Regions from separate parts of the Cellulomonas olei genome, predicted to be linked through region 1. Evidence: predicted binding sites of a transcription regulator. Region 1 holds the regulator's gene; each other region holds the start of a gene.
The links. The regulator HrcA, encoded in region 1, represses chaperone genes, less so after heat shock. The targets are predictions, from matches to a motif close to TTNGCACTCGNNNNNNNCGAGTGCNAA.

Region 2: the regulator HrcA is predicted to act here: its motif matches at 1,014-1,040, upstream of AAHH18_RS18070 (Hsp20/alpha crystallin family protein).
Region 3: the regulator HrcA is predicted to act here: its motif matches at 1,569-1,595, upstream of groL (chaperonin GroEL).

The regions. Positions count from the first base shown of each region.
Region 1 covers NZ_JBCLVN010000018.1:42,214-45,483, forward strand. The annotation lists gene dnaJ (molecular chaperone DnaJ) at 1-1,119, opposite strand, end outside; gene hrcA (heat-inducible transcriptional repressor HrcA) at 1,202-2,236, opposite strand; gene AAHH18_RS07650 (MFS transporter) at 2,369-3,270, opposite strand, start outside.
Region 2 covers NZ_JBCLVN010000095.1:2,328-5,597, reverse strand. The annotation lists gene AAHH18_RS18080 (hypothetical protein) at 1-467, shown strand, start outside; gene AAHH18_RS18075 ((deoxy)nucleoside triphosphate pyrophosphohydrolase) at 531-974, shown strand; gene AAHH18_RS18070 (Hsp20/alpha crystallin family protein) at 1,141-1,590, shown strand; gene metE (5-methyltetrahydropteroyltriglutamate--homocysteine S-methyltransferase) at 1,670-3,270, opposite strand, start outside.
Region 3 covers NZ_JBCLVN010000049.1:36,532-39,801, forward strand. The annotation lists gene groL (chaperonin GroEL) at 1-1,404, opposite strand, end outside; gene AAHH18_RS14420 (glycoside hydrolase family 15 protein) at 1,643-2,935, shown strand; gene AAHH18_RS14425 (cold-shock protein) at 2,961-3,164, opposite strand.

The sequences.
Region 1 (3,270 bases):
GGCGAGCTTGTCGCGCAGCTTCGCGAACACCCCCGGCGCCGACGCGCTCAGCCGCGCCTCCGGGCGCTCCTCGCCGCGCAGCGCCGCGAGCCGGCGCAGCAGCTCCGCCTGCTCGTCGTCCATCGCGGTCGGCACCTGGACGTCCACGTGCACGTGCAGGTCGCCGCGGCCGCCGGCGTGCAGGTGGCCGACCCCGAGCCCGCGCAGCGTGACCACCTGGGCGGGCTGCGTACCAGGACGCAGGTCCACCTCCTGGGGGCCGTCCAGCGTCTCCAGCGTGAGCACCGTGCCGAGCGCCGCCGCCGTCATCGGGACCTGCAGCGTGCAGTGCAGGTCGTCGCCCTCCCGGACGAACGTCTCGTGGCGGCGCTCCCGGATCTCCAGGTACACGTCGCCGGCCGGGCCGCCCGCCGGGCCGACCTCGCCCTGCGCCGTGAGCTTGATGCGCGTGCCGGTGTCGACACCCGCGGGGACGTCGACCTCCAGGACCCGGCGCGACCGGACGCGCCCCTCCCCGGCGCACTCGGTGCAGGGCTCGGGGATGACGGTGCCGAACCCGTGGCAGGCCGCGCACGGCTGCGACGTCATGACCTGGCCGAGGAACGAGCGCGCGACGCGCTGGACGCTGCCGCGCCCGCCGCACACGTCGCAGGTGCGCGGGGACGTGCCGGGACGGCAGCAGGTGCCGCTGCAGGTGGGGCAGACCACCGCCGTGTCGACCGGCACCTCGCGGTGCGTGCCGAACGTGGCCTCCGCGAGGTCGATGTCGAGCCGCACGAGCGCGTCCTGCCCGCGGCGCGCCCGCGGGATCGGACCGCGCTGCGCGCCGCCCCCCGCCGCGGCACCGAAGAACGTCTCGAAGATGTCCTGGAAGCCGAAGCCCCCGCCCATGCCGCCGCCCGGGGACGACGGGTCGGCGCCCATGTCGTACATGCGGCGCTTCTCCGGGTTGGAGAGCACGTCGTACGCCCGGGACACGTCCTTGAACCGCTCCTCCGACGCGGCGTCGGCGCCGGCCACGTCCGGGTGCAGCTCGCGCGCCAGCCGGCGGTAGGCCTTCTTGATCTGCTCGGGCGTGGCGTCGCGGTCCACGCCGAGCACCTCGTAGTAGTCGCTCACTCGTCACTTCCTGTCGGTCGCGCGCGTCGACGCGGGTCGGGGGCGCCGCGGGGGCGGGCGCGGGTCGTGCGGTCGGGGCCGGTCACCCGGCGAGGATCCGGGACAGGTAGCGGGCGACGGCACGCACCGTCGCGATGGTCCCGGGGTAGTCCATGCGGAGCGGGCCGACCGATCCGATGCGGGCGACAGCGGCACCGCCGCCGTCACCGGGCCCGCCGTAGCCGGTGGTGACGAACGAGGTCTCCACCAGGCCCTCGTGCTGCGTCTCCCGGCCGATGCGGACGGCCACGGCGGCCTCGTCCTCGGCCATCTCGGTCAGCAGCCGCAGCAGCACGACCTGCTCCTCCAGCGCCTCCAGCACGGGGCTGATGGTGCGGGCGAAGTCCTGGCCGCCGCCCCGCACGAGGTTCGCGGTGCCGGCCAGCACCACGCGCTCCTCGCTCTCGCGGGCCAGCGTGTCCTCCACGACGGCGACGACGGCCCGCACCAGCGGGGCCGCGACGGGCTCGAACTCGTCGGACAGCCCGGACAGCACGGCGTCCAGCTCGGCGAGGCGCCGGCCGGCCGCCGCCACGTTGAGCCGGACCCGCAGCCGGGCCACGACGGCCTCGTCCAGCGGGTCCGCCAGCTCCAGCGTGCGCTGCTCCACGCGGCCGTGGTCGGTGATGATGACGACGAGCAGGTGCCGGTCGCCGACCGGGACCAGCTCGACGTGCCGCAGGGCCGTGCGCCGCAGCGACGGGTACTGCACGACGGCCACCTGGTGGGTGAGCTGGGCGAGCAGCCGGACGGCGCGGTCGACCACGTCGTCCAGGTCGGCCGCGTCCTCCATGAAGGTCTCGATGGCCCGCCGCTCCGGGGCGGACAGCGGCTTGACGGTCGCGAGCCGGTCGACGAACAGCCGGTAGCCCTTGTCGGTCGGCACCCGGCCGGCGGAGGTGTGCGGCTGCACGATGTAGCCGGACTCCTCGAGCGCGGCCATGTCGTTGCGGATGGTGGCCGGCGAGACGCCGAGCGCGTGCCGCTCGACGAGCGCGCGGGAGCCGACGGGCTCGCGGGTGGCGACGTAGTCCTCCACGATCGCGCGCAGCACGTCCAGCCTGCGGTCCTCGCTCATCGCCACCTCCCGATGCCTGTCCGGCCGCCCGTCACGCCGGGTCCGCCGCGCCCCACGTCCGGCCCCCGCGCCGTCCGGCGGCCGCCGGCGACGCGCGGCCGGGATGGCACTCACCCGACGCGAGTGCCAATTCTACTCGGCCGCACGGGCAGGTGCCCTGCCGCCCGCGCCCACGGCCCCGGACCCCGACGTCCCGCCGGTCGCGGCCGGGTCGCGGCGCCGCGCGACCAGGTCCACCACGCCGACCACGAGGGCCACCGCGACGAGCGCCACCGTGACGAGCAGCGCCCGGCCGGCGGCCACGCCGCCCTCGACGCCCGCAGCCAGCGCCGTGTAGTAGGTCGACAGCGCGACGGCCACGCCGAGCGCGGAGCCCACCCGCTGCCCGACCTGCAGCATGCTGCCCGCGACGCCCGCCCGGTCCACCGGGACGCGCGCGAGCGTGAGCGTCTGGTTCGGGGAGATGACCAGGCCGCTGCCGGCGCCCGCGACCATCTGCGTCCCGGCGACCACGAGCCCGACCGCCGGCGGGTCCACCAGGCGGATCGCCAGGTCGGTGCCGACGAGGCCCGTGAGCACGAGCACCAGCCCCACGACCACCAGCGCGCGCCCGCGCGTCGCGACCAGGCGGCCCGACTGCTGCGCCGCGACGGCCGACGCGATCGCGAACGGCATGCCCACGAGCCCGGCCTGCAGCGGCGTGAACCCCGCGATCTGCTGGAGGTACAGCGTGGTGACGAGGAACACGGCCGTGAACCCGGCGAAGTACGCCATGCCGAGCAGCGCGCCGTTGCGGAACGACGGCTCCCCCAGCACCCGCGGGTCGAGGACGGCCGCGCCGGTCCGCCGCTGGTACCCGCGCTCCCACGCGACCGTGGCCACGGCCAGCACCGCCGCCACCGCCAGCCACCACCAGCGCGCCGGGTCGTCGCCGCCCTCGCCCGTGGTGATGACGAACGGCACCATCACGGCCGTCGTGGTCACCGCGACCAGCGCCAGGCCCGGCACGTCCAGGCGCGGGCGGCCCGAGCGCG
Region 2 (3,270 bases), on a different contig from region 1:
CGCTGGTGGCCGCGGCGTCGGCGTATGTCGAGGTCGCCGGAGGGGTCGACGCCGCACCTGATCGGGTGGTTGCGCTGATCGCCCAGGCAGTGCCTGCCGGGGTGTCCGCGGGGGAGCACCAGGGGACGGCGCCGGGTGCGGGCACGGGAACGGTGCAGACCCTTCCGGTCGACACACCGATGATCGTGGTGAAGCTGAACCCGGACGTGCTCGACCTCTCCGCCGACGAGCTGCGCGAACGTGCGCGCAAGGCATGGCGGCTGTCGCTCGACCGTGTCCGCACCGAGGCGCCCACGGCGCTGGTCGCGGTCGTGCGAGGACGTGTGCTGGCCGCGTGGCGCGTCGACGGCGTGATCGCCAGCGCGGAGCCGAACCGGGTCGAGTTCATCCTCGGCGAGCGGCTGCACGACCTGGAGGGCCGGACCTTCGACGACACAGGGCAGAACCCTGTGCGCTACTGGCCTTAGCGGTCCCCGGCGCCCAGCAGCTCCGTGGCGCAGCGATCCGCGGGGGCCTGGCAGGATCGGCGCATGACCTCGCCCGTCCTCGTCGTCGCCGCGGCGCTCGTCGACGACCTCGACGTCCCGCGCGCGCTGCTGGCCGCCCGGCGCCGGTCGCCCGTGAGCCTGGCGGGGCGCTGGGAGTTCCCGGGCGGCAAGGTGGAGCCGGGCGAGGAGCCCGAGGCGGCGCTGCACCGGGAGCTGCGCGAGGAGCTCGGCGTCGAGGTCGAGCTCGGTGCGGAGCTGGCCGGGCCGGACGACGGGTGCTGGCGGCTGACCGACCGGTACACGATGCGGCTGTGGCTGGCGCGGGTGGCGGCGGGTGAGCCGGAGCCGCTGGTGGAGCACGACGAGCTGCGGTGGCTGCCGCGCGGCGAGTGGCTGACGGTGCCGTGGTTGGACGCAGACGTGCGGATCGTGTCGGCGCTGGCGGCCGCCACCGAGGGCGGCGACCGCCTCCCCACGGCCTTCTGACCTGCGCGTTCATCTCTCGGCGAACAGCCCGGCACAGGGTTAGCACTCTCGGTGCCCGAGTGCTAGAACAGGTCCTGTAGCCCCTTCCGGCGGGGTCCGTCCCGCCGGAGCAGCGCGATGGCCCCGGACAGGCCGGGGCCCGTCGGAGTCGAGGAGGTGACGGGCTGTGGCTACGCGATTCGACCCGTTCCAGGAGATGGACCGGCTCATGGGCCAGGTGCTCGGCTCGCAGCGCGCGGCGGCGTCCATGCCGATGGACCTGTACCGCGCCGGCGACCACTACGTCCTGCACGTCGACCTGCCGGGTGCCGACCCGGGGTCGATCGACGTCAACGTGGACGACCGCACCCTGACCATCCGCGCCCAGCGCACGGCGCGCACGGAGGACGGCGTGCAGTGGCTCGCCAAGGAGCGCCCGGTCGGCACCTACGCCCGCCAGCTGACGGTGGGCCGCGGGCTCGACCTGGACGCCATCCACGCGTCGTACGCCGACGGCGTCCTGACGCTGACGATCCCGGTGGCCGAGGAGGCCAAGCCGCGGCGCATCGAGGTCCGGACCGGTGAGACGCCGGCGACCATCGAGGCCCCGGCCGACGCCCAGCACGCGGACGCCTGACGCCCGCACACCGGCGCCCCGGTCCCGCGACGGGACCGGGGCGCCGTGCTGCGCGGCGGGTGTCGGCCCGCGCCCCGGATCAGACGGTGGTCGCCACCGGCAGCGTGGCGCGCACCGCGCGGGTCGCGGCCAGCACGTGCTCGAGCGACGGCGTGACCTCGGCGTAGCCGCGGGTCTTGAGGCCGCAGTCGGGGTTCACCCAGAGCTGCGCGGGGTCGATCACCCGGACGGCCTCGGTGAGCAGCTCGGTGACCTCGGCCTCGCTCGGCACGCGCGGGGAGTGGATGTCCCAGACGCCCGGGCCGATCCCGCGGGGGTAGCCCGCCGAGGCGATGTCCCCGAGGATCTCCATCTTCGAGCGCGCGGCCTCGATGGACGTCACGTCCGCGTCGAGCCCGTCGATCGCCCCGATGACCTCGCCGAACTCCGAGTAGCACAGGTGGGTGTGGATCTGGGTGTCCGGGCGGACGCCCGACGTGGCGAGGCGGAAGGACCGCACCGACCAGTCGAGGTAGGCCGCGTGGTCCGCCGCCCGCAGCGGGAGCAGCTCGCGCAGCGCGGGCTCGTCGACCTGCACGATCGCGGTGCCGGCGGCCTCCAGGTCGGCGATCTCGTCGCGCAGCGCCAGCGCCACCTGGTTCGCGGTGTCGGCGAGCGGCTGGTCGTCCCGCACGAACGACCACGCGAGGATCGTGACCGGCCCGGTGAGCATGCCCTTGACGGGCTTCGCGGTGAGGGACTGGGTGTACGTCGTCCACGGCACCGTGATGGGCGCCGGGCGCGCGACGTCGCCCCACAGGATCGACGGGCGGGTGCAGCGCGAGCCGTAGGACTGCACCCAGCCGTTCTGCGTGACGGCGAACCCGTCGAGGTTCTCGGCGAAGTACTGCACCATGTCGTTCCGCTCGGCCTCGCCGTGCACGAGGACGTCCAGGCCGATCTGCTCCTGGAGCTCGACGACGCGCCGGATCTCCGCCCGCATCGCGTCCTCGTACTCGGCGGCGGTGAGCTCCCCGCGGGCGGACGCGGCGCGCGCCACCCGGATCTCGGAGGTCTGCGGGAAGGAGCCGATGGTGGTCGTCGGCAGCACGGGCAGGCGCAGGCGCGCGGCCTGGGCGGCCTGCCGCTCCGCGAAGTCGCCGCGGTGGAACGCGTCCTGCGGCAGCGCGGCCAGGCGGTCCCGCACGTCGGGGCGGACCACGCCGGGCGCCTGGGCGCGGCTGCGGCGGGCGTCCGCGGCGGCGAGCAGCTCGGCGTGCACGGCCTCGCGCCCCTCGCGCAGCCCGGTCGCCAGCGTGACGACCTCGCCGACCTTCTGGTCCGCGAACGCCAGCCAGGACCGCAGCGTCGGGTCGAGCGCGGGCTCGTCGTCGACGTCGTGCGGCACGTGGAACAGCGAGGTGGACGTCGCCACGGACACCTGCGCGGCGCCGAGCGTCTCGAGTCCCTCCAGGGTCGCCAGCGCGGCGTCGAGGTCCGCGCGCCAGATGTTGTGGCCGTCCACCACGCCGCCGACCAGCAGCTTCGACGCGAGCCCGGGGACGTCGCCCGCCGGGGCCGCGCCGCGCACCAGGTCCAGCGCGAGGCCGTCGACGTCGGACGCGGCGAGCACGGGCAGCGCGTCGCCGAGGTCGCCGTAGGGCGCCGCCACGAGCAGGGCGGGGCGCTCGGCCACGGGCA
Region 3 (3,270 bases), on a different contig from region 1:
GCGCACCTTCTCCGCCACGACGCCGCCCTCGAGGCCCGCGTTGACCGCGATCTGCTTGAGCGGGGCGTCGATCGCGACCTTCACGATGTTCGCGCCGGTCGCCTCGTCACCGGTGAGCTCGAGCTTCTCGAACGCGACGGCACCGGCCTGGATGAGCGCCACGCCACCACCGGCGACGATGCCCTCCTCGACGGCCGCCTTGGCGTTGCGCACGGCGTCCTCGATGCGGTGCTTGCGCTCCTTGAGCTCGACCTCGGTCGCCGCACCGGCCTTGATGACGGCCACGCCGCCGGCCAGCTTGGCGAGGCGCTCCTGGAGCTTCTCGCGGTCGTAGTCCGAGTCGGAGTTGTCGATCTCCGCGCGGATCTGGTTCACGCGACCGGCGATCTGCGCGGCGTCGCCGGCACCCTCGACGATCGTGGTCTCGTCCTTGGTCACGACGATCTTGCGCGCGGTGCCGAGGACCTCGAGGCCCACGGTGTCGAGCTTGAGGCCGACGGTCTCGGACACGACCTGGCCGCCCGTGAGGATGGCCATGTCCTGCAGCATCGCCTTGCGGCGGTCGCCGAAGCCCGGGGCCTTGACGGCGACGGACTTGAAGGTGCCGCGGATCTTGTTGACGACGAGCGTGGCCAGGGCCTCGCCCTCGACGTCCTCGGCGACGATGAACAGCGGCTTGCCGGACTGGATGACCTTCTCCAGCAGCGGCAGCAGGTCCTTGACGTTCGAGATCTTCGACTCGACGAGCAGCACGTAGGCGTCCTCGAGGACGGCCTCCTGGCGCTCCGGGTCGGTCACGAAGTACGCCGACAGGAAGCCCTTGTCGAAGCGCATGCCCTCCGTGAGCTCGAGCTCCAGGCCGAGGGCGTTGGACTCCTCGACCGTGATGACGCCCTCCTTGCCGACCTTGTCGAGCGCCTCGGCGATGAGCTCGCCGATCGCGCTGTCGCCGGCCGAGATGGACGCCGTGGCGGCGATCTCGTCCTTGGTCTCGATCTCCTTCGCCTGCTCCAGCAGGGCGGCGGTGACGGCCTCGACGGCCTGCTCGATGCCGCGCTTGAGGGCGATGGGGTTCGCGCCGGCCGCGACGTTGCGCAGGCCCTCGCGCACCAGCGCCTGGGCGAGCACGGTGGCGGTGGTGGTGCCGTCACCCGCGACGTCGTCGGTCTTCTTGGCGACCTCCTTGACGAGCTCCGCGCCGATCTTCTCGAACGGGTCCTCGAGCTCGATCTCCTTGGCGATGGAGACACCGTCGTTGGTGATCGTGGGGGCGCCCCACTTCTTGTCCAGGACGACGTTGCGGCCCTTGGGGCCGAGGGTGACCTTGACGGTGTCGGCGAGGGTGTTCAGACCCCGCTCGATGCCGCGACGGGCCTCCTCGTTGAAGGCAATGATCTTGGCCATGGGGCTATCGATCCTTCACTCTGGCTCGTGGTTCGGCCGGTCGGTGCCCGCGACGGACGGTCGCTCCGGCCCGTCGGTCATGTCCCGTCGGGCGGTGCGACCTCACCGGGTCGGCCTGGGTTGTCATTCTGTCACTCTCGACCCGAGAGTGCTAACACCAATGGTTAGCACTCGACCCTGGTGAGTGCAAGGCGCTCCGCCCTCGGCGGACGCGGTCCGGGCCGGTAGCCTGCCGCGCATGCCCGCTCGCCGCACCACCGCCGTCGTGCTGCTGGCCGCGCTGGGCACGGCACTCGTGGCGTGGGGCGCGTCGGGGCCGCGGGACGCGTCGCTGCCGCTCTACGCCCAGGGCGTGGCCCTCGACGCCACCGGCGCCGTGGTGGACGTCCCGGTCGGGTCACCGGCGGCGCTGCACGACGGCACCCGCGTGCTGGACGTCCCGGGCACGCGCGCGGACGACGCGCTCGCGGAGGAGCAGCGGGCGTGGCTCGCCGCCGGCACGCTGCCCGGCGGGGCGGACGGGCCGTACGCGGACATGGTCGCCGACGCGCTGCTCGACCTGCACACCCTGCTGCTGCCGGACGGGGCGGCGGTGGCAGCGTGGACCGACCGGTGGCGCTACGTGTGGCCCCGCGACGCCGCGTTCGTCGCGGTCGCGCTGGCCCGGACGGGGCACGGCGACGACGCGCTCGACGTGCTGGGCTTCCTCGACCGGGTGCAGGCGCCCGACGGCTCGTTCGAGGCGCGGTACCTGCCGGACGGGTCGGGGCCGCCGGACGCCCGGACCCCGCAGACCGACGGCACGGGCTGGGCGCTGTGGGCGGCCGGCGAGGTGGTCGACGCCCAGCCCGCGGACCGGCGCCGGGCGGTGGCCGAGCGGCTCCGCGGGCTCGTGACGCGGTCCGCCGCCGGCGCGGTCGCGCTCACCGCCGACGACGGCCTGCCGCCCGCCTCCCCGGACTACTGGGAGGTCGCGGAGGACGAGCTGACCCTCGGGACGGTCGCACCGCTGCTCGCGGGCCTCGAGTCGGCGCCGGCGCTCCTGGAGCTGCTCGGCGAGGACGGGGCTGCGGCCGCTGCCCGGGAGGCCGCCGGGCGCACCCGGGACGCCGTCGAGCGGGAGTTCGGCGACGACACCGCGTACGGCCGGTACGCCGGGGGCAGCGTCCCGGACGCCGCGAGCGCGTTCGTCCTGCCGCCGTTCCAGCCGGAGCCGCTGACCGGGGCGCTCGACGCGTGGCAGGCCTCGGCGGAGGCGATGGCACGTCCCGCGGGCGGCCTCGCGCCCGGGGCGGCGTGGAAGCGCGACGGCATCTCCTGGACGCCGCAGACCTCGCTCTACGCCCTGGTGGCCGCGGAGAACGGCCGGCCGGACGAGGCGCGGGCCCGGCTGGACTGGCTCGACGCCCACCGGACGATGCTCGGCGCGCTGCCGGAGAAGGTGCTCGCGGACGGCTCACCCGCGGCGGTCGCCCCGCTGGCGTGGACCGCGGCGTGCGTGGTGCTGGCCGTCGGCGCGCTGGACGGCTGACCCGGCGCGCCGACGGCCGGGGCTCTCAGAGCGGGCGCACCTGCTCGGCCTGGGGGCCCTTGGTGCCCTGGCCGACCTCGAAGTCCACCGACTGACCCTCCTCGAGGGTCCGGTAGCCGTTCGTCTGGATGGCGCTGAAGTGGACGAACAGGTCCTGGCCGCCGTCGGCCGGGGTGATGAACCCGTAGCCCTTCTCGGCGTTGAACCACTTGACGGTTCCCTGCGGCATGCGGTGCTCCTGATGACGACGTGACCGGTCGCCGACGGCCCCCGTCCCCCGGCGGGCCGGCGGGCAGGCACCGCGACGCGCCGAGCGTAGCCGCGCCCCCTCACGG